Thermococcus kodakarensis KOD1: one gene and its partner. Each later gene encodes a partner of the first gene's protein in a complex. Links are inferred from orthologs where the notes say so. Each region holds a gene or a part of one and is shown on either strand. Other genes may lie near its edges.

The links.
Region 2: TK_RS07470 (region 1) and TK_RS05325 share a complex: the UniProt entries of both Methanocaldococcus jannaschii proteins name them as parts of the RNA polymerase complex. The link is inferred for Thermococcus kodakarensis KOD1 from one-to-one orthologs.

What each region holds. Positions count from the first base shown.
Region 1 is NC_006624.1:1,323,177-1,326,520, forward strand. What follows is about bases 185-3,057. They hold TK_RS07470 (DNA-directed RNA polymerase subunit K), read right to left. Parts: upstream 1,772-3,057; coding sequence 1,598-1,771; downstream 185-1,597. Other genes in these bases: rpsB (30S ribosomal protein S2), read right to left, coding at 185-552; TK_RS07465 (hypothetical protein), read right to left, coding at 566-1,591; TK_RS07480 (DNA-directed RNA polymerase subunit N), read right to left, coding at 1,903-2,100; TK_RS07485 (30S ribosomal protein S9), read right to left, coding at 2,133-2,540; rplM (50S ribosomal protein L13), read right to left, coding at 2,551-2,979. In the rest of the region: more of rpsB, read right to left, coding at 1-184; more of TK_RS07495, read right to left, coding at 3,058-3,344. UniProt on the Methanocaldococcus jannaschii protein: DNA-dependent RNA polymerase (RNAP) catalyzes the transcription of DNA into RNA using the four ribonucleoside triphosphates as substrates.
Region 2 is NC_006624.1:951,273-954,583, forward strand. Bases 346-3,185 are described here. They hold TK_RS05325 (DNA-directed RNA polymerase subunit H), read right to left. Parts: upstream 1,970-3,185; coding sequence 1,721-1,969; downstream 346-1,720. Other genes in these bases: TK_RS05320 (DNA-directed RNA polymerase subunit B), read right to left, coding at 346-1,703; TK_RS05330 (protein disulfide oxidoreductase), read right to left, coding at 2,168-2,848; surR (sulfur metabolism transcriptional regulator SurR), read left to right, coding at 2,983-3,185. Also shown: more of TK_RS05320, read right to left, coding at 1-345; more of surR, read left to right, coding at 3,186-3,311. UniProt on the Methanocaldococcus jannaschii protein: DNA-dependent RNA polymerase (RNAP) catalyzes the transcription of DNA into RNA using the four ribonucleoside triphosphates as substrates.

The DNA.
Region 1 (3,344 bases):
CCTGCTCTCGATCTCCTTCCTGTTGTAGAGGACTTCCCTGGCAAGTATCCAGTAGATGAGGGCGAGAGCCTTCCTGCCCTTGTTGTTGGTTGGGATTGCGATATCAACGTAGCTCAGGAAGTTCTCGGTGTCAACGAGGGCCACTATGGGTATTCCAATCTCAACGGCCTCCTTAAGGGCCTGGTGGTCGGCCCTCGGGTCGGTAACTATGAGAACGTCGGGCTCAATGAAGTTCTTGACCTGAGGGTTGGTCATAGTTCCTGGAAGGAAACGACCGGGTATAGCTTTGGCGCCAGTGACCTCACCGAACTTCTTAACGGGCCTCTGGCCGTAGAGCCTGACGCTCACGGCAAGTATGCTCTCGGGGTCGAACTTGGCAAGGAACTTTCCAGCGACACGAAGCCTCTCATCGGTCTTCCTAACGTCGAGGACGTAGAGTCCGTCCTGCCTTACCCTGTATATGAACTTCTTCATGTCCTTGGTCTTCTGCTGGGTTCCGATGTGGACACCGGCAGCAAGGTACTGGTCGAGCGGAACGAGATACTCCTCCACCTTTCACACCTCCTCATCCTTCAAACGTTATCACCCTACCCCTTTCACCAAGGTCTTCGGCTATCCTTATCAGCTCGTTGAGCTTGGCGATGGAGTCCTTGCGGAGCACCACCGCCGGACACCTAAAGCCCACGGCCATGTGGGCGAGCGCCTCGTCGGAGGACTCAAAACGAGCCTCCGCGAGGATTGGAACAATCCTCTCCGACTTTGCGTCGTTAATAAGGTTGTATAAGTCGGTGAGCGTGCCCAGATTTATCGGCTTTATGGACAGGGCGTTGTAATAGCGCCTGTCTAGTATGTCCTTCTGGCGGAACAGGTACTCCCCATCTATAAAAACCCCGTGAGTTCCGGCAATAAGCTCAAGGAAGAGCTCCTCATCACCCATTGGCTTTAGATAAGCCACGTTGTTGTCTTCAACGAGGGTCAGCAGTTTTTCCATGTCCATGGGAGCCTTCTGGGCGAGTCCCAGGGCGACATCGAGACCGAGTTCACTGCTGGCTTTTTCTGTCGCCTCCGAGTATCCTTCAACAGTCGCCTCTTTGAGGTTGGAGAGCACGCCGTTTACGGCATCAACAACATCGGTTATCTCCATCAGGTCGCGCACCATTACGTAGTAGTCAAACTCACTGTCGCTCGCGAACTCAAGTATCGGGACTGGGAGTTCGGTGGTGAACGTCCCGCCAAGGTAAGTGTAGAGCGGAAGGTTCTTCTCGCTGGCTGCTGCCTTTGCCGTGGCAACCGATACGGCTAAGGCCGTGTTTGCACCGATGTGGCTGAAGTCCTCGGTGCCGTCTATCTCCCACAGATAGCTGTCTATAAGCTCCTGCTCCGTTGCGTCAAACCCGATAAGCTCTGGCCCTATTATCTCGTCAACCTCACTGACGGCCCTGTGGGCTTCCGCTATGTAGAGGTCAGGATTCTCGTCTACCGGGGCGGCGAACCTGCCAAAACCCGAGCTAGTTATAACGTCAACCTCAACCGAATACCTGCCGCCCCTGAGTACTGTTACCCTGCCGACTATGTTCTCTATCACCGTCATCTCTCATCAGCTCGGCCTTATTACGGTGATCGGTATCACACCCTTCTCGAACTCGAGGAGAGCCGCCTGAAGGGGAGTAATTCCCTCGGGTACATCGATTAGCACCGGGGCTCCCATCGCTATCTGGAGAGCCCTGGCTCCAATGATGCGGGCCTTTTCAAAGCGGGTGTACCTAAACACGACTACCACCCCACTTCCTGTGCACAGATCAAATTTTGGTGGGGCCGCCGGGATTTGAACCCGGGTCTCCGGCACCCCAAGCCGGGAGGATAGACCAAGCTACCCCACGGCCCCGCCCAGAAATGCGGTTTTTAGTAGACTTTATAAACCATTACCTGGTCGATCAGCTCTACGTGGCTCAGCAAGGTTCTCCTGCAGCAGTACCTCTCAACGCCGAGGTCGTCGAGGACCTTACCCGGGTCTTCCCCGGCCTCAACCCTCTTCTTGAACTCGTAGTACTTGTCTGCGAGCACCTTTCCGCAGGTGAAGCACCTGACGGGGACTATCATTTTTCACACCTCAAAGGGTTAAAGGAAAGGCATCAGCGGTATGACTTCTGCCTCTTGGCCCTCGGACCCTTGGTTGAGCGGTTGGGCTTGTGAGGCTCGGTTCTCCTGCTGTCGCCGACGAGCATTGTCCTGTCGTACTTCATAAACTTTTCCTTCAGGTTCATGTCGTTGGTCCACTCAACGAGGGCCCTGGCTATGGCAACTCTAGCTGCCTCAGCCTGGCCCATGAAGCCTCCGCCCTCAACCTTGACGTCTATGTCAACCCTGCTGACGATCTCTTCACCTGCAAGGATGAGCGGCTCCATGATGGTGAAGCGCGCTATCTCCGGCTCGATGATCTCGACGGGCTTGTGGTTGATCCTGACGCGGCCCTTTCCTTCCCTTATGGTGGCCCTCGCAACGGCCGTCTTCCTCTTACCAGCAGTCTGGATGACCCTCATCTTTCTCACCTCAGAACTTTCCACCGAGGAACTTCGCGACCTCTCCAACGGTAACGTACTTCGGAGTGGCAAGCCTCGACATGTGGGCCTCGCTTATGGTCTCGAACTCCTTGCCCTCGAACTCCTTGGGAACTCCGACGTAGACCTTGAGCCTCTTGAAGGCCTTCCTTCCGCGGTCGGTCTTCCAGGGGAGCATGCCCCTAACAGTTCTCCTGACGATCTCGTCGCTCCTCTTCGGATAGAACGGGCCCCTCCTCGGGTTGGTCCTGGTTCTGAGCTCGGTCCTCTGCTTGTACTTGGCGAAGATGTCCTCCCTGTTGCCGGTGATGATGGCCTTTTCGGCGTTGACGATGACTACCTCCTCGCCCTCGAGGAGCATCTTGGCGACCTTCGAGGCGAGCCTTCCGAGTATGAGTCCTTCAGCGTTAATTATCCTCATGGCCCATCACTCCATTATGATTACTCCACTACCCTTCGGGTTTCTCTCCATAAGCTCCTCAATGCTTATGGCCTCTCCACCGGCCTCGATTATCTTCCTCCTGGCTGCCTCGCTGAACTTCCAAGCTGCAACGACGACCTTGTGCTCAAGCCTTCCTGCACCGAGGACGCTTCCCGGGACGATAACAACGTCGCCCTCCTTGGTATAGCGGTTGATCTTGCTGATGTTCACCTCAGCCCTCTGCCTCCTGGGCCTCTCAAGGCGCCAGGCGATGTCCTTCCATATCTTGACTCCTTCCTCGTTTGACTTTTTCCTGAGGGTGCGGATGAGCCTTCTCAGGTTAATATCGGTCGGTCCAGTTCTCT
Region 2 (3,311 bases), 370 kb from region 1 along the record:
ACTTCCTTGACTTCCTCGTCCTCGTAGAGGGCAACGTTGATGACGTCGCTTATCTTTCCAGCCCTTCTATCGGCCCTTATCCTCTCAACAAGCTTTCTGCCGTCTTCAACAGTTCCAATAAGGACACCGTTAAGGTAAACGCGATACAGGCCAGGCGCGGGCCTTCTCTCCTCTATGGGGACTACGCCCATCTTCATTAGGTATTCCCTAACTTCCCTCTCGGGAATTCCTGTGGTTATCTGGGACATGAGGGCAAGGTTCTTAACGAGACCACAGTTCGGACCTTCTGGAGTCTCTGTCGGACAGATTCTACCCCAGTGGGTTCCGTGAAGGTCACGGGCCTCGAAGTGCGGCTGATCCCTGCTGAGCGGGGAGGTAACGCGCCTGAGGTGTGAAAGGGTTGACATGTAGTTGGTCCTGTCGAGGAGCTGGCTGACACCCGTCCTTCCGCCCGGCCAGGAGCCGGTAGCCAATGCGTGTTCAATCCTCTCGCTCAGGACGTCGGGCCTTATGGAGTTCCTGACAAAGCGCTGGATGTTCTCAAAGGTGTACCTCTCGCCCTTCCTCTGGTAGGTCTTGGTCATCTGGTACTGCATGTCCTTGACGAGCTGACCAAAGGCGACGCGGAAGAGGTCTTTGAGGAGGTCTCCAGCGAGCTTGAGCCTCTTGTTGGCGTAGTGGTCCTTATCGTCTTCACCGCGGAGACCAAGTGAAAGTTCGAGAACCTTGAGGGCCATCATGCCGAGATAGTAGGCTTTGGCGCGCCTGTTTTCGGGATCAACACCCATATGGGGGAGAAGGTTGTTGTCTATGATGTGCTCGGCCCTCCTGAGCCTGTACTCCTTGGGTTGTCCTGGGAGGGCGAGCCTGCCGATGTAGTCAAGGGCCTCCTCCTGGGTGCTTATGTCGCTCGCGTCCTCGAGGTTGTCAAAGAGTACCTGCTGTATCCTCGGGTCGTCGCTGACTGCCTCGACTATCTCCTTATCTGTGAGGAGACCGAGGGCGCGCATCACATAGACGAACTTGACAGGCTTTGGAACGTTGGGTATCGTAACGTAGAGAATGCCGTCCTTCTTTCTTTCAACGGTAATGAGCGCTCTGTAACCGTGTCTGTACGAGAAGACCTTGGCAACAACCTTGTTCTGTCTCTCATCCCTCTCAACGAGGGTCTTGTTCGGGGCGAGGTCTTCGATAGAAACTATAACCCTCTCAGAACCGTTGATGATGAAGTATCCTCCAGGGTCCTTCGGGTCCTCGCCGAGCTTGATGAGTTCCTCGTCGCTCAAACCGTAGAGCCTGCAGGCCTTGGACTTGAGCATTATCGGGAGCTCTCCAATCCTGACCTCGACGGGCTCCTGCTCAATCCCGTTCACGACGGGTATCATCTCAAGGTAGAGCGGGGCGGAATATGTCAAGTTCCTTATCCTGGCGTCCATCGGGTAGAGGGGTCTCCTCTGGCCCTGGGCCTCCTGGAACTCGGGCTGTCCTATGCGGATCTTCCCGAACTTGACCTTGAAGTTCGGTATGTCTGGAACGACTTCCCCGAACTCGTTTACAACATCCTGAAGGCCGTGATCGATGAAAGCGTTGTACGAGTCAAGATGCTGCCTGACGAATCCCTTCTCCTTCCAGTAGGACTCCATAACAAGCCAGAGCTCATCAGGAGTTAGAGTGGGCTCGGTTACGGTAACTCCCCTGCTCATAACGTCTCACCCCAAAATCAGTCCTCCACAACAAGGCGGTAGTAGTAATAATAGCCCGCCGTGGGACTCTTTCTTTTGATCTCAATAACGTCGCCAGGCTTTGCGCCGAGAGCAACGACGGCAGGATCAGAGGCCTTTATCTGCGGGAGCTGGGATATCCTTATCCTGTACTTCTTGAGAAGCTCCTCTTTCTCCTCTTCGCTGAGGATTCTATGCTCGGGAACTAACACGTGATCGAATATGTTAAACTCTTTTTTCGCCGCCACCGAGAATTGCCCCCTTAACGTTTTTTACAGAACGATTCACTACCCCCCACCTGAGACTTCCTATATATAAGCTTTTCGAGTGGTATCTGGATGAAAGAGGTTTATATCGGTTGCGCAAAGTTTAAGAACCCTTGTGAGGCCGTTTTGAGTCCCATGATGGACTAAAGTGTACATAAGGGAAGATATAAAGGGAAGAAATCACTCGAGGGCAGCGAGGAGCTTCTCAAGGAACATCTTCTCGGGATAAGCTCCCTCAAACTGAACCTTGTCCTCGCCGTCCACCTGAATGACTATCTTCGGGACGGCCATGACGCTGTACTGGTCGGCCCACTCGGGGTACTCTATCGCCTCGACCATGTCGCCGAGTATCTTGCCCTTTCCGGCAAGGGTGTTCTCGATGGCGAACTTGTGGGCCATCCTGACCGCGAGCGGGCAGTACGGGCAGGTCGGAGTAACGAAGACGAGTATCCTGACGTCCTTATCAACACCGTGGATTGCCTCCTTGGTGTCCGGAGCGAGGTCGGTTGTGCCGTTGCTGACGTCAACGATGTCCTCAAGGAAGGCTCCGAACTCGTGGCCGGCTGGAAGGCCGAAGTACCTGACGCCCATGTCCTTGCCGTCCTGGGTTATGGTGGTGGCGGGAGCGCGGTCGATCCTGTACTGCTCGGCCAGCTTCTTGCCCTCCTCAGTGTCGAAGTCAACGACCTCGTAGCTCAGCTTGTCGGTGAGCTCGGAAAGCTCCTGGACGAGCTGCTTGAGCTGGTCGCAGTACTGGCAGTGCTCCTTCCCGACGAATACTATGAGCTTGACCGGGTTAGTCATCTTTGAGAAGAACTCCTCCTTAATTACCTTCTTGTCAGCATCGCTAATGAGTCCCATACCAAACACCTCCATCTAAAGGTTTATAACCAGCCGTGTGAAACCATCTTCAGCCTGGAATCCCCAGGTTTGCAACCTAAGGTTGAATGTTCACTATATAAACCTTACGTCACAGATTTGGGCAGGTGTTGGCCATGTCTGAACCAGACATCTTTTACATACTGGGGAACAAGGTGAGGAGAGATTTACTAAGCCACCTCACCTGTACTGAGTGCTACTTCAGCTTTCTCAGCAACAAGATGAGCGTTTCCTCGACGGCAGTCGCAAAGCACCTTAAAATCATGGAGCGCGAAGGGATTTTGAAGTCCTACGAAAAAGAAGGCCCGTTTCTCGGACCAGCGAGGAAGTACTATAACATCGATATAGCCAAAACTTACGTCGCCACAATAACACCAAACATCTTCTGGTACCGCGGCCTTGACCTCGGCGACGAGAGGAGTGGAGAAGTGGAAATAAACCTCGA